2 regions of the Kitasatospora sp. NPDC088783 genome follow, and region 2 is predicted to be linked to the other one. Evidence: riboswitches for the same ligand, from Rfam matches in the RefSeq annotation. Region 2 holds a riboswitch; the other holds the start of a gene.
What was found. Region 2 has a riboswitch for glycine ahead of gcvT (glycine cleavage system aminomethyltransferase GcvT). Riboswitches for the same ligand answer to the same signal wherever they lie in the genome.
Positions count from the first base shown of each region.

Region 1: another riboswitch for glycine. It lies ahead of gcvP (aminomethyl-transferring glycine dehydrogenase); the one in region 2 lies ahead of gcvT (glycine cleavage system aminomethyltransferase GcvT).

Region 1 covers NZ_JBIVKJ010000012.1:206,868-212,155, reverse strand. Annotated here, with positions in the region: gene ACIP60_RS29190 (MFS transporter) at 1-832, opposite strand, end outside; gene ACIP60_RS29185 (PRC and DUF2382 domain-containing protein) at 995-2,101, opposite strand; glycine riboswitch at 2,291-2,397, shown strand; gene gcvP (aminomethyl-transferring glycine dehydrogenase) at 2,617-5,288, shown strand, end outside.
Region 2 covers NZ_JBIVKJ010000003.1:50,105-55,392, reverse strand. Annotated here, with positions in the region: gene glyA (serine hydroxymethyltransferase) at 1-346, opposite strand, end outside; gene gcvH (glycine cleavage system protein GcvH) at 363-737, opposite strand; gene gcvT (glycine cleavage system aminomethyltransferase GcvT) at 840-1,958, opposite strand; glycine riboswitch at 2,110-2,215, opposite strand; gene ACIP60_RS08825 (enhanced serine sensitivity protein SseB) at 2,412-3,179, shown strand; gene ACIP60_RS08820 (enhanced serine sensitivity protein SseB C-terminal domain-containing protein) at 3,296-4,120, shown strand; gene ACIP60_RS08815 (ABC transporter permease) at 4,708-5,288, shown strand, end outside.

The sequences.
Region 1 (5,288 bases), on a different contig from region 2:
AGATGTTGGTGAAGGCGACGGCGGGGCGGGCCATCATCGACAGGTCGACCAGCGGGTGGGCGACCTTGGACTCGACCAGGAGCCAGACCAGGGCGACCACGGCGGCGACGGCGAACAGGCCGAGGGTGCGGGTGGACGTCCAGCCCCAGTGGTTGCCCTGGCTGACGGCGACCAGCAGGGCGGAGAGCCAGCCGGCCAGGGTGAGCGCGCCGAGCGGGTCGGCGCCGCCCTCCTTGTCGGTGACCGGGTCGGCGGGGACCCGCAGGACCACCAGCAGGACCGCGATCAGGCCGAAGACCAGGCCCATCCAGAAGATCGACTTGTAGCTCCAGTGCTCCAGCAGCAGGCCGGTGGCGACCAGGCCGAGGCCGGAGCCGACGCCCATCGAGGCGGAGATCGCGGCGACGCCGCCGGTCACCTTGTGCCGGGGCAGCTCGTCGCGGACGATGCTGATCGCCAGCGGCAGCACGCCGCCGCCCGCGCCCTGCAGCACCCGGGCGACCACCAGCCAGGTGAAGGAGTGGGTGGCCACCGCGAGGCCGGAGCCGAGCACCAGGCCGGCCAGCGAGACCAGCAGCATGGGCTTGCGTCCGCGCAGGTCGCCGAAGCGGCCCAGCAGCGGGGTGAGCACCGCCGCGGAGAGCAGGTTGGCGGTCATCAGCCAGGTGATGTTGGAGCCCGAGACGTTCAGCTCGCGGGCCAGGCCCGGCAGGATCGGGACGACCGCGGTCTGCACCACGCTGAAGGCCAGCATGGCCAGGATCAGGGCGGGCAGGACCCGGGCGCTGGTGGGCTTGGCGGCCGTGGGGGTGGGCTGTGGTGCCTCACTCACGGGGACTCCTCCGACAGGTTGCTTCAGAAAGGCGATAGTGCAGGGACTGAAGTAACGATGTCGGGAGATGCTTCACTCTGTCAAATATCGATCGGTGAAGCTTTGGCAAAGCGCCGGCCCCGGCCCGCCGGAGCGGGCCGGGGCCGGACGGCCGACGGGCCGTCAGGAGCGCAGCGGCTCCGGGCGGGCGTGCTCCGCGCTGCCGTTCGCGGCCGACTGCGGCCGGGCCGCCGGCGACTGCGGCTGCGCGTTCCACGGTTGGCGCTGCCGCGGCCCCTCGCCGTCCCCCTCGCCGGTGGTCGCGTCGTGCACCTCCACCTGCTCGCGGCGCAGCTCCTCGCGGACCACCTCCTCCTCGGTGTACCGCTCCACCACCAGCCGCACCCGCTCGATCGGCGCCAGGTACTTGTGCACCACCGGGCGCTCCTCGCGCAGCGTGACCTCCTCGACCGCCTCGGCGATCTCCTGCTCGCTCAGCGCCGCCCGCTCCGCGTCCGACACCGGGATCCGCTCCACCCGCACCCGCTCGCGCACCACCGGCACCCGGCGCTCCACCTGCTCGGTGGTCACGTACTTGCGCAGCCGGGTGGTGCCCACCTCGTGCCACTCGGTGCTGATGTCGATCCGCTCCTCGCGGCAGGTGATCTCCACCGGCGCGGTCGGCTCCGCCGCAGCCGACCGGGCGGACGGCTGCTGCTGCGACCGCGGTTGCGGCTGGGCCTGCTGGTGCCTGCCCGCGGCGTGGGCGGCCGGGGCCGCGGCGGCGGCGCCGGGGGCGGGCGCCGGGGTGGGGGAGGAGGCGACGGTGCCGAAGTCGCGGTCCGCGGCGGGCGCCGCGGGCTCCTCGCGCGGGTGCTCCTTCGCGGTCGCCGCCGCCCCGGCGGTCCCGGCCGCCGCTGCCGTCCCGGTCGCCGCTGCCGTGCCGTCCACCGCCGCCCGGCCCGAACCGGCGTCGCCGCCCGTGTCCAGCCCGTAGTAGCGGTACAGCTGCAGCTCCTGGGCCGGCGAGAGGTGCTGGCCCACGCCGAAGTCCGGCGACTCCTTGATCAGCGACTTGTCGTACGGGACGCGCAGCTCGTCGCCCGCGAACTCGCTGGTGGTCAGCGGGACGAAGGCGTCCCGGCCGAAGATCCCCGTGCGGACGGCCGCCCACTCCGGTTCGCCGGTGGCGTCGTCCAGGTACACCTCGTCGACCGTGCCGATCTTGTCACCGTTCCGGTCGACCGCCTTGTGTCCGATCAGGTCGCGCGGATCGATATCGGTCTGCACGCTGTCCTCCAGTCCTGCTGCTCCTGGGAAGATCCGTCCGGAGGCGGCCGGAGGAGCGTGCCGGGCCGCCACTTCACACCAAACGGCACGTCACGGACGGCGGCACCCCGGACACCGCCGTCCGGGGCAGATCACAGGGCCGCACCGGTGATACGGGAGGCCCGCGCTGGTAACCTCGGAGGCGACCGCCGAGCCCGCTCGGGAGAGTCCCGGAACCGCCCGAACGGCGGGGTGCGGGGCGCCGAAGGAGCAACCCCTCCCCGGAATCTCTCAGGCATCCGTACCGAACGGGCCAGGTCACTCTGGAAAGCAGGGCAGGACGGTCGGCACCGGAGCCGGCCGACCCGGCCCTCGCCGACGGTGCAAGCCGGGCGGGCCCGCGCGGTCCGGACGTGCGAAGCTCTCAGGTACCGATGACAGAGGGGGAGGCTGACGGGTTCGTACGCCCAGGCGCTCCCACGGCCGCCGACCGCGTGCGTACCACCGCCGGTCCGCGACCAGGAGGCCCGACCCCCATGAACGCCCAGCCGACGCTCAGCGACCTTGAGCAGGCCAGCCCCTTCGAGCACCGCCACATCGGCCCCGACAGCGACGCCCAGCAGAAGATGCTGGCCCAGGTCGGCTACGCCTCCCTGGACGAGCTGTCCGACGCCGCCGTCCCCGACGCCATCCGCAGCCTCACCGCGCTCGGCCTGCCCGCCGGCCGCAGCGAGGCCCAGGTGCTCGCCGAACTGCGCGAGCTGGCCGGCCGCAACCAGGTCCTCACCTCGATGATCGGCCTCGGCTACTACGGCACCTTCACCCCGCCGGTCATCCTGCGCAACGTGCTGGAGAACCCGGCCTGGTACACCGCCTACACCCCGTACCAGCCGGAGATCTCGCAGGGCCGCCTGGAGGCGCTGCTCAACTTCCAGACCGTGGTCGCCGACCTGACCGGCCTGGACACCTCCGGCTCCTCGCTGCTCGACGAGGGCACCGCCGCCGCCGAGGCGATGGCGCTGGCCCGGCGCGTCACCAAGAACAAGGCCGGCGTCTTCCTGGTCGACGCCGACACCCTGCCGCAGACCCTCGCCGTGATCGAGACCCGCGCCGAGCCGACCGGCGTCGAGGTCGTCACCGCGGACCTGTCCGACGGCATCCCCGCCGAGATCGCCGAGCGCGGCGTGTTCGGCGTGCTGCTCCAGTACCCCGGCGCGTCCGGCGCGGTCCGGGACCCGAAGGCCGTCATCGAGCAGGCGCACGGGCTCGGCGCGGTGGTCGCCGTCGCCGCCGACCTGCTCGCCCTCACCCTGCTGCGCTCGCCCGGCGAGCTCGGCGCCGACATCGCCTGCGGCACCTCGCAGCGCTTCGGCGTCCCGATGGGCTTCGGCGGCCCGCACGCCGGCTACCTGGCCGTGCGCGCCGAGTACGCCCGCAACCTGCCCGGCCGCCTGGTCGGCGTCTCCGTCGACGCCGACGGCAACCGCGCCTACCGGCTCGCCCTGCAGACCCGCGAGCAGCACATCCGCCGCGAGAAGGCCACCTCCAACATCTGCACCGCGCAGGTGCTGCTCGCCGTGATGGCCTCCATGTACGCCGTCTACCACGGCCCCGACGGCCTCGCCGACATCGCCCGCCGCACCCACCGCTACGCCGCCGCGCTCGCCGCCGGCCTGCGCGCGGGCGGCGTCGAGCTCGCCCACGACGCGTTCTTCGACACCGTCACCGCCGTGGTGCCCGGCCGGGCCGACCAGGTCGTCGCCGCGGCGCTGGCCGGCGGCGTCAACGTGCACCGGGTCGACGGCGACCGGGTGTCGGTGTCCTGCGACGAGACCACCACCCGCGCGCACCTGGCGGCCGTGTTCGCCGCGTTCGGGGTCGAGGGCGCCGAGATCGCCGAGGACGCCGACGCGCTGCCCGCCGGGCTGCTGCGCGAGGACGAGTACCTCACCCACCCGGTCTTCCACAGCCACCGCTCCGAGACCGCCATGCTGCGCTACCTGCGCCGGCTCTCCGACCGCGACTACGCGCTCGACCGCGGCATGATCCCGCTGGGCTCCTGCACCATGAAGCTCAACGCGACCACCGAGATGGAGCCGGTCACCTGGCCCGAGTTCGGGCAGCTGCACCCGTTCGCGCCGGTCGACCAGGCGGCCGGATACCTCACGCTGATCCGGGAGCTGGAGCAGCAGCTGGTGGAGGTGACGGGCTACGACGCCGTCTCGATCCAGCCCAACGCCGGTTCGCAGGGCGAGCTGGCCGGGCTGCTGGCCGTCCGGGCCTACCACCGGGCGAACGGCGACACCCAGCGCGACGTCTGCCTGATCCCGTCCTCCGCGCACGGCACCAACGCCGCCTCGGCGGCGATGGCCGGCATGCGGGTCGTGGTCGTCAAGACGCTGGCCGACGGCGACGTGGACGTCGAGGACCTGAAGGCGAAGATCGCCCAGCACGGCGAGCAGCTGGCCGTGCTGATGGTCACCTACCCGTCCACCCACGGCGTGTTCGAGACCGAGATCACCCGGATCTGCGAGCTCGTCCACGAGGCCGGCGGCCAGGTGTACGTCGACGGCGCCAACCTCAACGCGCTGGTCGGCCTGGCCAAGCCCGGCAAGTTCGGCGCGGACGTCTCGCACCTCAACCTGCACAAGACCTTCTGCATCCCGCACGGCGGCGGCGGCCCCGGCGTCGGCCCGGTCGCGGTGCGCGCGCACCTCGCGCCGTACCTGCCCAACCACCCGCTCCAGGCCGAGGCCGGCCCCGCGACCGGCGTCGGCCCGATCTCGGCCGCGCCCTGGGGCTCGGCGGCGATCCTGCCGATCTCCTGGTCGTACGTCCGCCTGATGGGCGGCGAGGGACTCAAGCGCGCCACCCAGGTGGCCGTGCTGAACGCCAACTACATCGCCAAGCGGCTCGCCCCGCACTACCCCGTGCTCTACACCGGCCCCGGCGGGCTGGTCGCGCACGAGTGCATCATCGACCTGCGGCCGCTCAGCAAGGAGACCGGCGTCAGCGTCGACGACATCGCCAAGCGGCTGATCGACTACGGCTTCCACGCGCCGACCATGTCGTTCCCGGTCGCCGGGACGCTGATGATCGAGCCGACCGAGTCCGAGGACCTGCACGAGATCGACCGGTTCTGCGAGGCGATGATCGCCATCCGCGGCGAGATCGAGAAGGTCGGCGCGGGCGAGTGGGCGGCGGACGA
Region 2 (5,288 bases):
TGGTGTCGCCCGGCTGGATCAGCGCGAACATCGCCGCGGCGTTCGCCTGCGCGCCGGAGTGCGGCTGCACGTTGGCGTGCTCGGCGCCGAACAGCTCCTTGATCCGGTCGATGGCGATCTGCTCGACCACGTCGACGTGCTCGCAGCCGCCGTAGTAGCGGCGGCCGGGGTAGCCCTCGGCGTACTTGTTGGTGAGCACCGAGCCCTGGGCCTCCATGACCGCCACCGGGGCGAAGTTCTCGGAGGCGATCATTTCCAGGGTGGTCTGCTGGCGGTGCAGCTCGGCGTCGACCGCGGCGGCGATCTCCGGGTCGAGCGCGTGCAGGGACTGGTTGAGAACCGTCATCAGGGGGGTCTCCCGGTCAGGCGCCGGTGAAGGCGGTGTAGCCGTCGGCGTCGAGCAGCTCGTCGGTCGCCTCGACCCGGACCTTGAACAGCCAACCGCCCTCGAAGGGCTCCGAGTTGACCAGGGCCGGCTCGTCGATGACGGCCTGGTTGACCTCGGTGACCTCGCCGGTGGCGGGGGAGTAGAGGTCGCTGACCGACTTGGTGGATTCGAGCTCGCCACAGGTCTCACCCGCGGTGACGGTGTCACCCACTGCGGGGAGCTGGACGTACACGATGTCGCCGAGGGCGTCGGCCGCGTGCGCGGTGATGCCGACCGTCGACACCCCGTCCACGGCGGCGGTCAGCCACTCGTGCTCCTTGGTGTACTGCAGGTGCGTGGGGTTGCTCATGGCGTCATTCTCCAGGATCGCGGGAGGGGCGGGCGCGGCCGTCCGCTGGGCGGACGAACCGGAAAAGGACTGGCTCGGGAGGGGAACGGGGAGAGGCCGGGGTCAGCGGGCGCGCTGGTAGAACGGCAGCGCGACCACCCGGACCGGCTCGGCCTTGCCGCGGACGTCCACCGCGACGGTGCCGCCCGGCTCGGCGTGCGCGGCGTCCACGTACGCGATGGCGATCGGCTTGCCCAGGGTCGGGGACGGCGCGCCGGAGGTGATCCGGCCGATCACGGCGCCCTCGGCGTCCACCACCGCGTACTCGGCGCGCGGGACGCGCCGGCCCTCGGAGACCAGGCCGACCAGCTTGCGCGGCGGGTTGGACCCGGCCGCGGCGGCGGCCTCCTCCAGCGCCTTGCGGCCGACGAACTGCCCGTCGTTGGTGGTCTTGTCGAAGCGCACCACCCGGCCCAGGCCGGCGTCGAACGGGGTCAGCCCGGTGGACAGCTCGTGCCCGTACAGCGGCATGCCGGCCTCCAGGCGCAGCGTGTCGCGGCAGGACAGGCCGCACGGGACCAGGCCCTCGGCGGTGCCCGCCTCGGTCAGCGCGGTCCACAGGTGCGCGGCGTCGGCCGGGGCGCAGAACACCTCGAAGCCGTCCTCGCCGGTGTAGCCGGTGCGGGCCAGCCAGACCTGGCGGCCGGCCACGGTGGCGGGCAGCAGGGCGTAGTACTTCAGGCCGGGCAGGTCGGCGTCGGTCAGCTTGGCCAGGATGCCGTTCGCCTCCGGACCCTGGACGGCGAGCAGCGCGTAGGCGTCCCGGTCGTCGCGGACGACGGCGTCGAAGCCGGCCGCGCGCTCGGTCAGCGCGTCCAGCACCACCTGGGCGTTGGAGGCGTTGGCCACCACCAGGTACTCGTGCTCGGCGGTGCGGTAGACGATCAGGTCGTCCAGGATGCCGCCGTCCTCGCGGCAGATCATGGTGTAGCGGGCGCGCAGCACGCCGAGCGCGGAGATGAAGCCGACCAGGGCGTGGTCGAGCAGCTCGCCGGCCTGCGGGCCGGAGACGGTGATCTCGCCCATGTGCGAGAGGTCGAACAGGCCCGCCTTCGTGCGGACCGCGAGGTGCTCCTCGCGCTCGCTGCCGTAGCGCAGCGGCATGTCCCAGCCCGCGAAGTCGGTCATGGTGGCGCCGAGCGAGCGGTGCAGCGCGTCGAGCGCGGTCAGGCGGAGGGACACGACAGGACTCCCGGGATCTGGAAACGGGCAGGCTGGGGCGAATCTCCCCCATCTGTCGTCGAACCTGAGAGCTTCGCCGCCTCCTGAACAGGATGGCGGCTTGCACCGTGGGTGGGCGCACGGCGCGGCCGTGTCCACTTTCCAGATCTGCCTCGCCCGGGCGGTAGGGGTGCCTGAGAGATTCCGGGGAGGACTTGCTCCTTCGGCGCCGGTCGCGGCCTGTTGCCAGGCCGTTCCGGCTCTCCCGCGCGGGTTCGAGCGGCCGGTGTGAAGTTGTGGGCGGGCCCATCATGGCATGCCGGGGGCGGGTCGCGGGAGAGGGGGCCGCACCGGGCCGGAGCGGGCCGCCGCGGACGGGGCCGCACCGGGCCGCGGCGGACGGGGCCGCACCGGGCCGCCGCACCGGGGCCGCGCGCCGCTAACCTGATCGCAACCGCGGATGTGGAGGGCGAGATGGGGTTCCCGCTGGACGGGGTGCTGGAGGGCGGGCCCTGGCCGGCCAACGAGCTGGAGCAGGTGCTGACGGCCGCGCTCGGCGACCCCGGGGCGACGCCCCGGGTGATCGAGGTGCTGGCCCGCAGCCAGATGTGGATCCCGCTGCCGTCCGGCACCTCCCCGGACGCCGAGGCGCTGGACCTGCCGACGCTGGAGCTGGCCGGGGCGCCGTACGTCCCGGTGTACTCCTCGCAGGAGCAGTACCTCCAGCACTGCCCGGGCATCCCGTTCGCGATCGCCCCGATGTGGGAGTTCGCCCGCGGGCTGCCGCTGGGCATCGGCATCGCGGTCAACCCGGAGGCGCCGGTGGGCATCCCGGTGCCGCCGGAGGGCGTCGGCGAGCTGCGGCGCGGGCCGCGCGGCGAGCAGTGGGAGGCGCAGGGGGTGACCGAGGGTGCCCGGGTGGCGCTCAAGGAGCCCGAGCCGCACCAGGAGCCGTTCGCCTTCCTGGCCGCCGCGACCGGCGAACTCGTCGCGCTGCCCGGCGTCCTGACGGCGCGTCGGGCGCTGGCCCGGGTGGAGGGCGAGCCGACCCTGCTGTACGTCGGCGTGCAGCTGGACCCGGCGGCCCCCGCCGACCCGGCCGAGGTGAACACCGCGCTGGGCCGGGCGCTCGGAACCGCCCCGCCCGGCTGGGGCGTCCACCTGGTGCTGCTCGACCTGGTCGCCGATCCGGTGGTGGACTGGATGCTGGGGCGGGTACAGCCCTTCTACGTGCGGCCGTGACGGCGGCCCCGGTCCGCCGCGCGGGGCACGGCGGCATGACGGCTGTCGGGTGCGCCCCATAGGGTTGCCCGGAACACCGGAGCACGGCGGAACGGACGAAGAGAGTAGGCGGCGACGTGACGGGAGCAGCCGGCGACCCGGGGGCGGTCGAACGCGCCCTCGCAGCAGTCGCGCCGGAGCGCTGGGAGGCGTACGAGGGGCTGCTGCGGGCCCTGGCCGGCGGGCAGGTCTGGATGCTGCTCTGGCACGGCAGCCCCGGCAGTCCGGACGCCCAGTACGGGAACATGGACGTCGGCGGCCACGGCTACGCGCCCTGCGTGACCTCCCCCGGGCAGCTCGCGGCCAGCGGCTGGACGCGCGCCCACGAGGTGGTCTCCGGGCTGGAGATCGCCGCCGCGCTGTACCGCTCGCGCTGGGGCCTGTGGCTCGACCCGCACCGCCCCGGCGGCGGCGTCGGCGTGCCCTGGGCCGACCTGCGGCGGATCGCGCTCGGCCTGGACCGGCTGCCGGCCGGGCCGCTGCGGATCTCCGAACCCCCGGTGCAGGGCTCGCCGTTCTTCACCGTGCTGGAGCGGCAGGCGGGCGAGGTGCGGCCGCTGCGCTCGCTGCGCCGGGCCTGGGTGCAGCCGGTGCTGGGCGAGGGCTACCTGGCGATCGGGCTGGACCTGTACGACACCTCGCCGCCGTCCGTGGAGGCGGCCCGGGCGCTGGTGCAGCGGGCGGCCGCGCAGGCGCCGGAGGGGCCCGGGGTGTCCACCGTGATGATGGCCGACGAGTTCGACCCGGTGGCGATGTGGATGTGGGCCAACTCCCGCCCGTTCTTCGACCGGCAGGGCGCCCCGCAGGCCGGGCCGACCGGCTTCGGTTACGCAGCGCAACCGCCGGCCGGGCCGGCCCAGGGCTGGCCGCAGGCTCCCTGGCCGGGCCATCCGGGCCGTTGAACCTACCCTGACGCCCCGTCGGAAAACCCTCGCCTCGACCTTTTGCCCGGTCGGCGGGGGTTTTTTACCGCCCCATGATCTACGCGCGCCACCCCGCGTGCCACCTGGCGTTTTCCCGCCACTGGCGGGGTGTCGTCAGTGTGCCCCTTGACGGACGCGTAACAGCTGTGTGAAGAGCGATATGCGTCGACAACGGAATTGCATGCCAACAGATCACAGTTAGGCATCCTTCGGCATGGGGGTCTTCCGCCGGGCACTTCCCATGACAGAGAGTGCTGCGCAATGCGGAGCGCGATCCGAGCCTCACGAGGGCGAACGCGTCCCGCCAGCGCATGAACCGCACGAGGCACCTCTCCGTGCGGCGGCACCGTGCACACCGAGAGCGCCCCACCGAGGAGCGCTCCAGTCCGGGAGGCCCCGTTCGAAGGGCGGCCCGAAGCAATCCGGCACCACCCGCAACGCCCTTCTCGCTCAACGCACTTCTGCACCGCCGCATCGGTGCCCGGCACCACCGAACCGCTCTGCACTTCCGCACCGCACGAGACTCCGTGGGCCGGCCACCGTCGGCGAGGGGAACGAACTGACTCATGACCACACCCACCGAGGCCCCCGGGCCGGCGGCCGACACGCGGCCTGACGGCGCGTCAACTGGCGACCCGGCCAAGAAGATCGAGGGGCGCTCGCCCGGCCGCATCGCCTGGAGCCGCCTCAAGCGCGACCGGATCGCCCTCGCCGGCGGCGCCGTCGTGGTCCTGCTGATCCTGGCGGCCGTCCTCGCCCCGGTGCTCACCGCGCTGTTCGGGCACCCGGTCGACGAACCGCACCCGGACCAGATCGATCCGGACCTGCAGCTCCCCAAGGGCGCGTTCGGCGGCATCAGCGGCGACTTCCTGCTGGGCGTCGACACCCCGTTCGGCCGCGACCTGTTCTCCCGCGTCCTGTACGGCGCGCAGATCTCGCTGCTGGTGGCGCTCGGCGCGGCCGTGCTGTCGGTCTGCATCGGCGTGGTCATGGGCGTCATGGCCGGCTACTTCGGCGGCTGGGTCGACTCCCTGATCAGCCGGATCATGGACATCCTGCTGGCCTTCCCGCAGCTGCTGTTCAGCATCGCGCTGGTGTCGGTGATGCCCACCTCGGCCTTCGGCATCCCGGACAAGTGGCTGCGCGT